DNA from 4 places in the Micromonospora reichwaldensis genome. Region 1 is predicted to be linked to each of the others. Evidence: riboswitches for the same ligand, from Rfam matches in the RefSeq annotation. Region 1 holds a riboswitch; each other region holds the start of a gene.
What was found. Region 1 has a riboswitch for cyclic di-AMP ahead of RM555_RS17765 (C39 family peptidase). Riboswitches for the same ligand answer to the same signal wherever they lie in the genome.

Region 2: it holds a riboswitch for cyclic di-AMP, as region 1 does, so the genes downstream of both, RM555_RS12590 (coiled-coil domain-containing protein) here and RM555_RS17765 (C39 family peptidase) in region 1, are expected to answer to the same signal.
Region 3: it holds a riboswitch for cyclic di-AMP, as region 1 does, so the genes downstream of both, RM555_RS04410 (coiled-coil domain-containing protein) here and RM555_RS17765 (C39 family peptidase) in region 1, are expected to answer to the same signal.
Region 4: it holds a riboswitch for cyclic di-AMP, as region 1 does, so the genes downstream of both, RM555_RS01485 (C40 family peptidase) here and RM555_RS17765 (C39 family peptidase) in region 1, are expected to answer to the same signal.

Annotation. Positions count from the first base shown of each region.
Region 1 covers NZ_JAVRFL010000020.1:7,594-10,829, forward strand. Annotated here, with positions in the region: gene RM555_RS17760 (acyltransferase family protein) at 1-666, shown strand, start outside; cyclic di-AMP (ydaO/yuaA leader) riboswitch at 985-1,125, shown strand; gene RM555_RS17765 (C39 family peptidase) at 1,355-2,200, shown strand; gene RM555_RS17770 (alpha/beta fold hydrolase) at 2,306-3,049, shown strand; gene RM555_RS17775 (MFS transporter) at 3,096-3,236, opposite strand, start outside.
Region 2 covers NZ_JAVRFL010000012.1:118,460-121,695, forward strand. Annotated here, with positions in the region: gene RM555_RS12585 (SRPBCC family protein) at 1-266, shown strand, start outside; gene RM555_RS12590 (coiled-coil domain-containing protein) at 354-1,439, opposite strand; cyclic di-AMP (ydaO/yuaA leader) riboswitch at 1,453-1,584, opposite strand; gene RM555_RS12595 (cation diffusion facilitator family transporter) at 1,738-2,655, opposite strand; gene RM555_RS12600 (HelD family protein) at 2,732-3,236, opposite strand, start outside.
Region 3 covers NZ_JAVRFL010000004.1:135,905-139,140, forward strand. Annotated here, with positions in the region: gene RM555_RS04405 (carbonic anhydrase) at 1-336, shown strand, start outside; gene RM555_RS04410 (coiled-coil domain-containing protein) at 435-1,451, opposite strand; cyclic di-AMP (ydaO/yuaA leader) riboswitch at 1,455-1,586, opposite strand; gene RM555_RS04415 (YibE/F family protein) at 1,753-3,102, opposite strand.
Region 4 covers NZ_JAVRFL010000001.1:312,292-315,527, reverse strand. Annotated here, with positions in the region: gene RM555_RS01495 (pyridoxamine 5'-phosphate oxidase family protein) at 1-300, opposite strand, end outside; gene dcd (dCTP deaminase) at 379-957, shown strand; gene RM555_RS01485 (C40 family peptidase) at 1,029-2,069, opposite strand; cyclic di-AMP (ydaO/yuaA leader) riboswitch at 2,082-2,215, opposite strand; gene RM555_RS01480 (N-acetylmuramoyl-L-alanine amidase) at 2,455-3,236, shown strand, end outside.

The sequences.
Region 1 (3,236 bases):
CCGGCCCAGGCGCTGGTGCCCGAGGAGAGCCGCTGGTGGTTCACCCAGGTCTTCCCGCCGGTGCGGTCGCTGGAGTTCTGGATGGGCGTCGCCGCCGCCGAGCTGATGCGGCGTGGCCGGTGGCGTGGGCCGGGCCTGCCGCTGGCCAGCCTGCTCTTCGTGGCGACCTGGGTGGTCGCCGCGCAGTGGGTCCGCGCCGAACTGTGGGCGGCGCTGCTCTCGGTGGCGTACATCCTGGTCATCGCCGCGGCGGCGGACGCGGACGTGCGCGGGCGGCGCTCGCCGTGGCGGTCCCGGCCGATGGTCTGGCTGGGCGAGGTCTCCTTCGCCTTCTATCTGGTGCACGTCCTCGTGATGATCACCGTCCTGCGGCTCACCGGCGACTGGGGCGTCGGCTTCACCGGCTGGTGGGGACCGGCGGTGGTGCTCGGCTTCCTGCTGTTCAACCTGGCCCTGGCCGGCCTGTTGCACCGTCTCGTCGAGACGCCGATGATGCGGCTGCTCACCCCGCGCAGGCCGGCCCGGACGCCGCGGGACGGGGACGGCGCCGGGAAGGACTCCGGCGGCCCCGGGGCGGCGCCGGGGGATCGGGGCAGCGCCGTGCCGCGCCCCCGGGCCGCCGGCCCGCAGGACGACCACCGACCGACGTACGCCGACTCGCGCTGAGCGCCCCGGCGGTCGGAGTGTCCGCCGACGAAATCCCGACCGTTTCGGTGACGCCGGTCACCACGTCGGCGAACCGGTCATCGGGCGCGTCCGGGCCGAATCCCGCCGGGGTTTCGGCGCCGATGTCCGCCACTTGTCCCGTTGTCGCCCGGAGGTGCGCGCAGAAACGGTCGTCCCATTGAGTCACGTCAGTGGCGAAGTGCCCGCAAAAATTGTCTCCCGATCAAGGTTTAGGCAGGTGGGACGGGGTTGGCAGGGCGCGGACCGGCCAGTAATGTCGGCGCGTCCGGTGCGGTACCCGATCGCCAGAGGCGACGCCGCGCCGACCCGCCTAATCGTGAACGACGAACCGGGGACCCAGTGCTCGTTGGGGTGAATCCGTGGGCCGTTGGCCCGTGGTAGGGCGTTCTTCCCGCCCGAATCCGTCAGCTAACCCGGTCGGCGGTGTCGGAAGGAGTTCCATCCTCATGCCACACCCGTACACCCCTCGGTTGTGCCGCCGTCTCCACGGCGCCGCGGTGATCGCGCTCGTCCGCCCGCAGGTCCTGAGCTGACCCACCGGTCACCGTCCGTCGCCCGGCGTCCCGGGCGCATCCCCTGAGTGGCCCACCACCCGCCCGGACGCCCGTCCGCGCGGTCGGTCCGCCCTGCCCTCGGCGCGGACCGACGGCCGCTCACCCCCGAGCCCGTGGAGGAAACCGTGAAGCACCACCTCAAGCGACAGTTGCGTCGCCTCACGTCCGAGCGTCCGTACCAGCTGGCCGCCGCGTCCGCCGCGGCGCTCGTGCTGGCGTCGGGCACGGGCGCGCTGCTGGCCGGAGCCGACGAGGCACCCGCCGCCGCGCAGGCCCCGGTGGCCGCGACCGAACTGCGGGACGACGCGGCGGCCTCGCGCAGCCAGACCCGGGTCGCGCCCGCCCCGTCCCGCGCCGCCCCGGCCGCGTCCAGCGCCGCCCCGTCGGCCAGCGCGTCCAGCGCCGCCCCGGACCCGGACCTGACCCGCAAGCCGGCGCCGCCGAAGCCTCCGGCCGCCAAGAGCCTGGACTACGACTACCAGGCCCAGACCACCTTCTACAACTGTGGTCCGGCGGCCGTCCGGCACGCCCTCAGCGCCGCCGGCATCGCGCGCAGCCAGGACGCCCTCGGCGCCCAGCTGGGCACCGACCAGATGGGCACCGACTCGGCCCAGGACACCACCCGCGTGCTGAACGCGACGGTGAAGGGCGACCCGTACCGGACCCGGATGATCCCCGGTGGCGCCGCCACCCCGGCCCAGATGGACCGGCTCCAGGCCGACGTCGTCGCGGCCATCGCCGACGGGCGGGGCGTCGTGGTCAACGTCGCCGGCAGCGCCACCGACACCGACGGCGGCTGGCACTCCTTCCCCGGCGGCCACTACGTCGCGGTGGTCGGCTACCAGGACGAGGGGCGGCTGGTGAAGATCGCCGACTCGGCGAACCCGGCGACCGCCTCGTACTGGATCAGCACCATCGCCCTGGCGAACTGGGCCGCCACCCGCGGCTACTCCGCCTGAGCGACCCCGTCGGGCGCCGGCTCCCCTACGCGGGGGTCGGCGCCCGATGTCGTGTCCGGGTCACGGCCCTCGCCCCCGGCGTCCGGTGGGTGGCACACTGCGCCCATGGTCGATGAGTCGGGTGACCGGGACGGCCGGCGGGTGCTCCTGCTGCTGCACGGCATGGGCGCGACCGGCGACGTGTGGCTGCCCTGGGCGCCGCTGCTGGAGCGTCGGTGGGCGGGGCGGTGGCTGGCACCGGACCTCGCCGGCCACGGCTGGTCGCCGCCGCTGCCGGAGTACTCGTTCCCGGGGCTGGCCGCGCGGATCGCCGCGGGGCTCGCGGCGGGGGACCGGCTCGTCGTGCTGGGGCACTCCCTCGGCGGGGTGGTCGCGCTGGCGCTGGCCGCCCGCAGCGCCGGGCTGCCCGTCGACGCCGTGGTCGGGCTCGGCATCAAGGCCGTCTGGTCGCCGGCGGAGCTGGCGAAGGCAGGTGAGTTGGCGGCCCGGCCGGTGACCTGGTTCGCCAGCCGGGACGAGGCGGCCCGCCGCTACCTGCGGGTGGCCGGCCTGACCGGGCTCTTCGCCCCGGACCATCCCGTCGTGGAGGCGGGGCTGCGGCAGGTCGACGGCCGCTGGCGGCTGGCGATGGATCCGGCCGCGTTCGGCGTGGGCGCGCCGGACCTGCCCGCCCTGCTGGCGGCGACCGACGTGCCCGTGCTGCTGGCCCGCGGCGAGCACGACCCCATGGTCACCGACGCCCAGCTCACGGAACTGGGGGTGCCGGTCGCCGTCCTGCCCGGCCTCGGGCACAACGCCCACGTCGAGGCCCCCGAGGCGGTCCTGGACCTCGTCGAGCCGTACCGCTGATCCGTCTGCCGTCCCGGGGCCGCGCGGCGGGGGACGTGGCCGACGATCAAGAGCCGGCGGCCGCCGGTGCCTCGGGGCGTGCGGCGGGCACCTCCCCGTGCCCGGTCTCGCCCTGGTCCCGGACGCGTGGTGGTCGGATCGCCGTGATCGCGACGGCGGAACCCGCGGCGAGGAGGGCGAGTGCCAG
Region 2 (3,236 bases), on a different contig from region 1:
TCACGTACCGGGCCGACGTCCTCGTCGACGATGCCGACGAGATCGTCACCGTGGCCCGGCAGTGGCCTGCGACCACGGTGCGCAACCACACCCGGCTGCGGGCGGAGCCCGACGGCATGGTCCGCATCGAGGTCGAGATCACCCTCGCCGCGCCCGCGCCGCTCTTCGGCTACGCGTTCCGCCAGGCCCGCGCCGCCCACCTCAAGCTGGCCGCCCGCCTCGCCACGGCCCTCGACACGAGCCCGCCCGGGTCGCCGGCCGACTGACCACCGGACGGGCCGGCAGTGGCCGGAGGCGACGGACGCTGGCGCGCCCCGGTGACCCGCGACGGGCGGGGCACCGGGGCGCGGGCGTCAGTAGACCGACAGGTGCACGTGGTTGGTGTGGTCGCTGGACGGGTCGCCGTTGGCCCCGCTGTACGACTTCCAGCCGCTGCTGGGCAGCCAGATCTGCCTGTACCAGATCACGTAGAGCACGGCGAGCCGGTCGGCGTTGCGCACGAAGTACGCCGACAGGTTGTTGCCGTACGTCCGGTCGCCGCCGGTGGCGTCGCCGCCGAAGCCGCCCTTCTGGGCCGCGAAGTCGCAGGCCCGGCCCTTCGGGTGTTCGCCCGAGCCGCCGGGGCGGTAGCAGGAGACGTAGCGGGTGAAGCCCGCCGCCTTGGCCTGGTTGAGCGCGTGCAGGGTGCGCGGGGTGATGCAGCCGTTGGCGGGGGTCGGGTCGTTGACGCTGCACGACTCGCGCGGCCAGGAGCCGTCGGAGTTGCGCGGGGCGGCCTTCGCCGTCTTGCTGGAGGTGCCGCCCGGCGAGGTGCCCGCCCCCGTGGACTGCTGCCGCTGTTGCTGCTGCTCGCGGTTGGCGACCGTCAGCGCCCGTTCGGCCTGCTCCTTGCGCTTGGCCATCACGGTGACCTGCTTGCGCTGCTCCCGGATCTCGCCGTCCAGGGCGAGCTTGGTGCGGGTGGACTGGTCCCGGGTCTCCTGGAGCTCGCGCAGGGCCCGGTCCTCCTTGGCGGCCACCGCGTCGAGGGCGGCGGCGCGGTCCATGAAGCCGTCCGGCGAGCTGCTGTTGAGCAGGGCGGACGCCACGCTGAGCCGGCCGGTGCGGTAGGCCGCCCCCGCGATCTCGCCAACCTTGGCGGTGTGCGCGGCCAGCTCGACTTCGGTGGTCTTGAGCTGCGCGGCGAGCTGCTGCTGCCGCTTGGCCGACGTGTCCAGGGCGCGCTTGGCGTCGAGGTAGCCCTTGCTGGCGGCCTCCAACTGGGCCCGCAGGGCGGGGGTGCCGCCCTCCTCGTCCTGGCCGGGGGCCGCGGCGAGCAGGCCGGTCCGGGTGGCGGCCGCCGCCGGGGCGGCGGTGACCGGGGCCACCGCGGCGCCGAGGGCGAGCATCGTGGCGATCAGGGCCGCCGTCCGGGCGGCACGTCGTCGTACAGGTGCCATCACTGGCATACACGTGTCCTTCCGTCAGCCGCCGACCGGGTTAGCTGACGGGTTCGGGACGGAAGATCCCTACCGCTGACGCGGATGCACCCCACGAACTTGGTTCCCCGGTTCGCCCCGCCGGGCGATTAGGCGGCGGCCACCGCCGGCACCGGTGGGTGCCGCCTGGCGGAGGCCGAAGCCGAGCCTACCGGTGCCGGTGTGACTGATGCAGCGCAGGTGACGCAGGGTGTACGCCCACTAACAGTCAAATCCGGCATAAGCGCACAATACTCTCCCAGATTTAAGGTTGTCCTCATTACCACTCAACCGACCCGCAGGCCCCGCGCGACGCTCCGGGCTCGATCTGCAACGTGGCGTGCTCGATGTGGAAGTCGTCGTGCAGCGCGGCCCGGGCGGCGCCCAGCACCGCGCCGACCTCCGCGCCGGGTGCCATGGTCAGGTGGGCCGAGGCCACCTCCATCCCGGAGGTCAGCGTCCAGACGTGCAGGTCGTGCACCTCGGCGACGCCGGGCACGGCGGCCAGCCGGTCGTGCACCGCGGTCACCTGGAGGTGCTCCGGCGCGGCCTGCACCAGGATGCGCAAGGCGGCCCGCCCGAGCCGCCAGGTGCGCGGCAGGATGAACACCCCGATCGCGACCGCCACCAGCGGGTCCGCCCACCACCAGCCGGTGGTGGCGATCAGCAGCGCGGCCCCGATCACGCCGAGTGACCCCAGCAGGTCGCCGAGCACCTCCAGGTACGCGCCGTGGACGTTGATGCTCTCCTTCGCCCCGGAGCGCAGCAGCGCGAAGGCGCCGATGTTGGCGAGCAGGCCGAGCGCGGCGACCACCAGCATCGGGCCGGCCAGCACCTCCGGCGGGTCGCCGAAGCGGCGCACCGCCTCGATCACGACGTAGACCGCGACGCCGGAGAGCAGGACGGCGTTGGCCAGTGCGGCCAGCACCTCCAGCCGGTAGAGGCCGAAGGTGCGCTGCGGGTCGGCGCCCGCCCGCCGGGTCGCGGCGATCGCCGCGAGCGCCATGCCGATGCCGAGCACGTCGGTGAACATGTGCCCGGCGTCGCTCAGCAGGGCCAGCGAGCCCGTGCGGAAGGCGGCCACCGCCTCCACCACCATGAGGCCGGCGAGCAGCCCGAACGCCGCCCAGAGCCGGCCCCGGTGGCGGTGCGCGGCATTCGCCACCGACCCGTGATGGTGGTCATGACCTGCGCCCACGCGCCCACCCTCCGTCAGGCGTCCGGATTCGCGTTCAATCTATGTTCACATCGCTATGTATGCAAGTAACGGCGGCTCAGCCGATCGGGTCGACGGTGGTCAGCCGCTGGGTGGCCCGGGACAGCGCCACGTACAGCGTCCGCACCCCCGACCCCGGGTCGGCCCGGATCTCGCCCGGGGCGACGAGGACGACCCCGTCGTACTCCATGCCCTTGGCCTCCAGGCTGGTCACCACCTGCAAACGTGGCGCGCCGAGCCCGCCCAGCCAGCCCGCCACCTCGTCGCGGCGCGGCACCGGCGTGATCACCCCGACGGTGCCCTCGACGTCGGCGAGCAGCGCGCCGGCCGCCGCCACCACCGCGGCCTCCAGCTCCGCCGGCGGCACCGACAGCGCGACCGGGTCGACGCCGGTGGAGCGCACCGCCCGGGGCAGCGGCAGGTCCGGGTGCAGCCGGCGGATCTCGGCCGCCGCCACCGCGAAGATCTCCGCCGAGTTGCGGTAGTTCGTGGTGAGGGTGAAGTGGTGCCGCTTGCGCCGGCCCAACGCCTGGTCCCGGGCCCGGGTCAGCTCCTCGGGATCC
Region 3 (3,236 bases), on a different contig from region 1:
TGCGGAGCCGTCCAGGCGGCGCGTACGGCGGACGCCACCGGCACCCCGCCGGTCGGGCACCTGTGCGCCGTGGTGGACGCCGTGGTGCCCAGCCTGCGCCGGGCCGCCGCCGAGGGCGTGGACGACATCGACGGCATCGTCGACATCCACATCGCGCACACCGTCGAGGCGATGCTGGGCCGCTCCGCCGTCCTCGCCGCGGAGGTGGCCGCCGGCCGCTGCGGGGTGGTCGGCATGTCGTACCGGCTGACCGCCGGCGAGGTGCGGACGGTGGCCGAGGTGCCCGCCCGCACGGCCGACGCGCCGGAGGCGGCGGCCAGCGCCGCGCTCGCCTGACTCCGCCCGCCCGGCAGGTCGTCGCGGCGGGCCCGCATGACGGCAGAGGGCCGCTCCCGCGTCCGGCGGGGCGGCCCTCTGTGTACGTGTGGTCCCGGCTAGAGCAGTGACACGTGGACGTGGTCGGTGTGGTTCGACGGACCGCTGTAGGAACTCCAGCCGGTCGCCGGGAACCAGATCTGTCTGTTCCAGATCACGTAGTAGATGCCGAGCCGGTCGGCGTTGCGGACCAGGAACGCGGTCAGGTTGTTGCCGTACATGTAGGTGTCGTCGTTGTGCCAGGGGGAGAAGCCGCTCTTCTGCAGCGACCAGTCGCAGGCCCGGCCCTTCGGGTGCTCGTACGGCCCGCCGGGGCGGTAACAGCCGACGAACCGGTTGAAGCCGGCCCGCTTGACCTCCTTGTACATGTGCAGGGTGCGCGCGGTGATGCGGCCGGAGGTGGTGGGGTCGTCCTCGGTGGCTGACAGCGGGGTCCAGTCGCCGTCGGCCGTCCGTCCCGGCGCGATCTTCGCCACCGGCGAGGTGGCGACCACCTTGCCACTGGTCAGCCCTCTGCCGCCGACCAGCGCGAGCGCCTTCTCCGCCTCCCGCTTGCCGCGCGCCATCTCGTTTGTCAGCTTCTGCTGTTCGCGGACCTCGGTGTCGAGCGCCAGCTTGGCCTGCTCGGCGCGGTCCTTGACCGCGTTAACCTCGGCGAGCTTCTTGGAGTTGACCAGATTGAGCTCGTCGAGGGCGGCGGCGCGCTTGACGAACGAGTCGGGGCTGGCGGTGTCCAGCAGCATGGACACCGCGCCGATCCGCCCGGTGCGGTAGGACTGGGCGGCGATCTGGCTGACCTGGGGGGCCAGCGCGTTCAGCTCGGCCTGCGCCCGGGAGACCTCCAGGGCCAGTTCGAGCTGGCGCTTCTTCGATTTCGCCAGCTTCGCCTTGGCCTGCACGAAGGACCGGTTCCGGGCCTCGATGAGGTCGTCGAGCAGCTTGGGCTCGTCGTCCCCGTGCCCGGAGGGCTTGGGCGGGGTGGGCGCGGCCGCCGCCGGGAGAGGTCCGGCGAAGACCGCCAGGGCGGCGAGTACGGCCACCACGGGCGTCAACCAGCGGCGTAGGGGTGCCGTCACAGTTTTCCCTTCCGTCGACCGCCGACCGGGTTAGCTGACGGGTTCGGGGCGGAAGTGGCCCCTACCGCTGGCGCGGATTCACCCCACGTACCTGGGTCCCCGGTTCGCCTCGCGGCGATTGGGCGGCGGCACCGCAGGCGCCGCTGCGCGCCTTCGGCGGTGACCGGCAGCGAGGTTACCCGAGAACGCTCCCGGGGATCTACGTCCCTAAGCCGACTAAATGCGTTATTTCGTAATGGCGGACGGTGACCAGTGATGCGTTTATCAGCCCGGACGTCCTGTTCGGTCACGCTGAGGAGCGTCACCATGCGGTGTCCGTACTTCTGCCCCCGTCGGGCCATCCGGCGGGCGTGGCGGCCGGCGTGTCTCCACGCGGCCCGCTGAGGGCCTCCAGCGCCTCGGACCGGTCGGTCGCCGGCCGGGGCGTCGGCGCGGTCGCGGGCGCGGCGCGGTCGGTGGCGTCCCCGCCGCGTCGGCCGGCCGTGGTCACCAGGGCCGCCAGCGCGGTGGTCAGCGGCACGGCGGCGATCAGGCCCAGGGTGGCGACCGCGCTGCGGACGATCTCCTGGGCGAGGAACTCGCTGGTGAGAAGTTGGGTCACCGCCCGCGAGTCGGCGGTCAGCAGGAGCAGCACCGGCAGCGAGGCGCCGGCGTACGCCAGCACGATGGTGTTCACCGTCGAGGCGATGTGCGCCCGGCCGACCCGGGTCGCCGCCCGGTAGAGCTGCGTCCGGGACAGCCCGGGGTTGGCGTGCGCCAGCTCGGTGACCGTGGCGGCCTGGGTCACCGTGACGTCGTCCAGCACGCCGAGGGAGCCGATGATGATCCCGGCCAGCAGCAGCCCGTGCAGGTCGACGTCGGCCTGGTACATCGACAGCGTGGTGGCGTCCTCGGAGCCGAACCCGGTCAGGTGGGTCGCGGCGGTGGCGATCGTGCCGAGGACACCGGTCAGCACCAGGCTGCCCAGCGTGCCGAGCACGGCGACCGAGGTCTGCGCCGTCACGCCGTGGGTCAGGTAGAGCACCACGAACATGATCAGAGCGGCGCCGACGACCGCGACCAGCAGGGGCGGGTTCCCGGCGCTGATGCCCGGCAGCACGAAGGTCAGCAGGATGGCGAAGCTCGCCGCCAGGCCGCCCAGCGCGGCCAGCCCGCGCCACCGCCCGAAGGCGACGATGGCGGCCGCGAAGAGCGCCACCAGCCAGACCAGCGGCTTGCCGCGCTGGTGCTCGGCGATGTTGTAGGTGCTGGCCGTGGGGTCGGCGGGGTCGGTGAGCTCGACCAGGATGATCTCGTCGTCCACGGCGACGGTCGGCGCGCCGGGGCCCGCGGGCACCGGCGTCTCCACCTGCTGGCCGGCGTCGGGGCCGTCCTGCACCCGTACGGTGACCGTGCCGCAGGGGCCCTGCGGCGCGTCGGGGCTCCCCTCCGGGGCCTCCGGGGCGGGCGGGCACGGCTCCGTCACCACCCGGGTCACTGTGCCGTGGTAGCGGGGTGCGTCGGTGCCGGTCGCCGGGTCGGGCGCGTCCCACGGCCAGAGCACCAGGGCGGCGATCAGCGTGGCGACGAAGAGGGGCACCACCGTCGCGACGAGGATCCGCCGCACCCCGGGCGGGGCGGACGGAGCGGGACGGGTGTGGTCGGCGCCCATCGAGTGTCTCCCTACGAATCCAGGGCGGGGTACGTGCCGGCGGGGCCGGTCGGTTCACCCGTCGCCGCGTGGCCGGGACGGGGATCGCTTCCGGGAGGCGCTGCGGTCACGTACCGCGGTCCTGGGCCCCCGCC
Region 4 (3,236 bases), on a different contig from region 1:
CGGGTCGGTCACCGGGCGGGCGTGGCCGGCGACGTAGGCTTCGTCGTCGCTCTCCTCGGGCGGGAACGAATGCAGCGCGTAGCGGCCGTCGCGCTCCAGGTCGCGCCGCTTGGGCGAGTCGACGACGAAGCAGAAGAGCCCCTCGTCGGTGATCACCGGGGAGACCGGGTGCACCCGGGGACCGCCGTCGGCGCGGACGGTGGCCAGGTAGCCGAAGCCCGGCCCGTACTGCTGCATGAGGAGGCGGATCCCGTCGGCGAGGCGGGGCTCGTCGGCGGCGAATTCGGACCAGGAAGCCATGCCGGCATTCTATCGAACAATTGTACGAAGATGCACTCCGACACGCAGGTCACGCGTGTCGGTCGCTAAGGTGTGCGGATGCTGCTCTCCGACCGCGACCTGGCCTCCGAGATCGAGGCGGGAACGCTCGCGCTGGAGCCGTTCGAGCCCGCGCTGGTGCAACCGTCCAGCATCGACGTACGCCTGGACAAGCTCTTCCGGGTCTTCAACAACCACCTCTACACCCACATCGACCCCGCGCAGCAGCAGGACGACCTCACGTCGATGGTCGAGGTGCCCGAGGGCGAGCCGTACGTGCTGCACCCGGGCGAGTTCGTGCTCGCCTCGACGCTGGAGGTGATCACGCTCGGCGACCAGCTCGCCGGCCGCCTGGAGGGGAAGAGCTCACTGGGCCGACTCGGCCTGCTCACCCACTCCACGGCGGGCTTCATCGACCCGGGCTTCTCCGGTCACGTGACCCTCGAACTGTCCAACGTCGCCAACCTGCCGATCACCCTCTGGCCGGGCATGAAAATCGGCCAGCTCTGCATCTTCCGGCTCTCGTCGCCGGCGCAGCACCCGTACGGCTCGGCCGTCTACGGCTCGCGCTACCAGGGGCAGCGCGGCCCGACCCCGAGCCGCTCCTGGCAGCACTGGCGCACCTGGCCCACCCGCTGACCCGGCGGCGGTGCGTTAGGAAGGGCACCTTCCTCTACCGAATCCGTTAGGAAGGTGCCCTTCCTTACACCTCAGCCGGGGCGGCCGTAGCTGTGGATCGGGCCGTCGTCGACCTTCTTCATCTTGATCGGCACCCCGGCGCGGGAGGCGTGCACCACCCAGCCCCCGCCGACGTACATGCCGACGTGGTGCAGGTCGCTGTAGTAGAAGACGAGGTCACCCGGGCGCAGCTCGCCCCGGCTGACGGTCGCGGTGGCCCGCCGTTGCTGTGCGGCGTTGTGCGGCAGCGACACCCCCGCCTTCGCCCACGCGGCGAGCATCAGCCCGGAGCAGTCGTACGAGTTCGGCCCCTCGGCGCCCCAGACGTAGGGCTTGCCGATCTGCGCGCAGGCGAACTTCACGGCGGTGCCGGCCGGGCCGCCGGGATAGCCGGCCGGGCAGGGGGCGGGACGCAGCGGCCCGCCGCCGCCGTTGCCGTAGACCCGCAGCCGCAGCTTCTGCAACCGGTCGATCTCGGCGTTGATCTGCTTCTTCTTCGCCGCGAGCTGGGCCTCGGTGCGGCTGAGCTGGACGACCATCTCGTCCAGCGGCGCCTTCTTGGCGGCCAGCCGGTCGCGCAGCTCGGCGACCTGCCGTACGTCCTGCTGCTGGTGCTGGGCGAACTGGTCGAGCAGTTCGAGCTGCCCGATCATCTCGCTCGGTGAGCGGCTGCCCAGCAGGGCGTTGACGGCGGAGACGTTCTCGCCCTTGTAGGCGCGGGCCGCCAGCGCGCCGACCTTCTCCATCGCCTGGTCGACCTGCTTCTCCAGCGGCCCGATCTGCGCGGCGAGCGCGTCGGCCTGCTTCCGCCTGGCAGCCAGGTCCTGTCTGGTGGCGTTGTGCCGTTCGATGATCGGTTCGAGCTTGTTCCAGTCCTCGTCGATCTGCCGCTCGATCTCGGCGACCGTCGGTTCGGCGTGGGCCGCCGTGGCGCCGCCGGTCAGGACGACGGCGAACGCGGCCAGGGCGGCGAGGGCGGTGGTGCAGCGGTACCAGCGTGGACGCGGCGCAGCCGTCACCGGGTCGGCGAGGGCCGACCGGGCCGACGGTGGCCGCGGGGCATGGTGTGCCACCGGGCTTCGTACTCCTTCTTCCGTACCGCCTACCGGGTTAGCTGACGGGTTCGGGCGGGAAGGGGCGCCCTACCGCAGGACTGCGGATTCACCCCGGGGAACCTGGGTCCCCGGCTCGCTCGGGAGCGACTCGGCGGTGTCGGACCGTCACCGCCCTGGTTGGACGGAATGTCACCGGCCGACGAATGACCAGAGTAGAGACGACCGTTATCGATCCGCAACCCTACGGGCAGTGACACTCCGTACCCACCCGGGTCGGGCCGGATCCGCAACCCGGGCGACGAAGATTTCCTTCCTTCTGAAGTGTCTGACGGAAAGGTATTGACCAGAGGCGGCGGGTGGGGCGAAGGTGACCCCACCTTTGCCCGTCCGAACTGGGGGTCTGATGCACCTGTCAGCGACATCGAGGAGCAGACGCGTCCTGCTGGCCGCCGCCGTGGCCGCCGCCATGGCGGCGACGCCGCTCACCGCCGCCGGGTCCGCCGCCGCGGCAGCGCCGGTGACCGACCGGCAGCAGCAGTACGCCGCCGCGGCCGCCGAGTACGGCGTACCGGAGAGCGTCCTGCTCGGGGTCTCCTACCTGCAGTCCCGCTGGGACACCAACGCCGGCACGCCGAGCACCAGCGGCGGCTACGGACCGATGCACCTCACCGACGCCGAGCACGTCGCCGCCCTCGCCGGCGGCACGCACCACGACGAGGGCACCGAGGACCCGCGCGGCGACGACTCCCGCCCGTCCCTGGCCGAGGCCCACGAGCCGCCTGCCGCGTCACCTCCCGCCGAGGCCGCGCTGCGGACCGTCGACGCCGCCGCCGGGCTGACCGGCGCCAGCGAGGAGTCGCTGCGGACGGACGTCACGGCGAACATCCGGGGCGGCGCGGCGCTGCTGGCCGCGTACCAGAAGGAGATCGGTGCCCCGGTCGGCGCCGGCACCGACCCGGCGGCCTGGTACGGCGCGGTGGCCCGGTACTCCGGCGCGGACAGCGCCGACGCCGCGGCGGCCTTCGCCAACGAGGTGTACGCCACCATCGCCACGGGCGACAGCCGGGTGACCGACGACGGGCAGCGGGTCACGCTGGCCGGCCAGGCGGTCCAGCCGGACCGCTCCTGGCTGGACCGGCTGCGCCTGCGCAAGCTCGCCCGGCCGGACGGGCTGGAGTGCCCGGA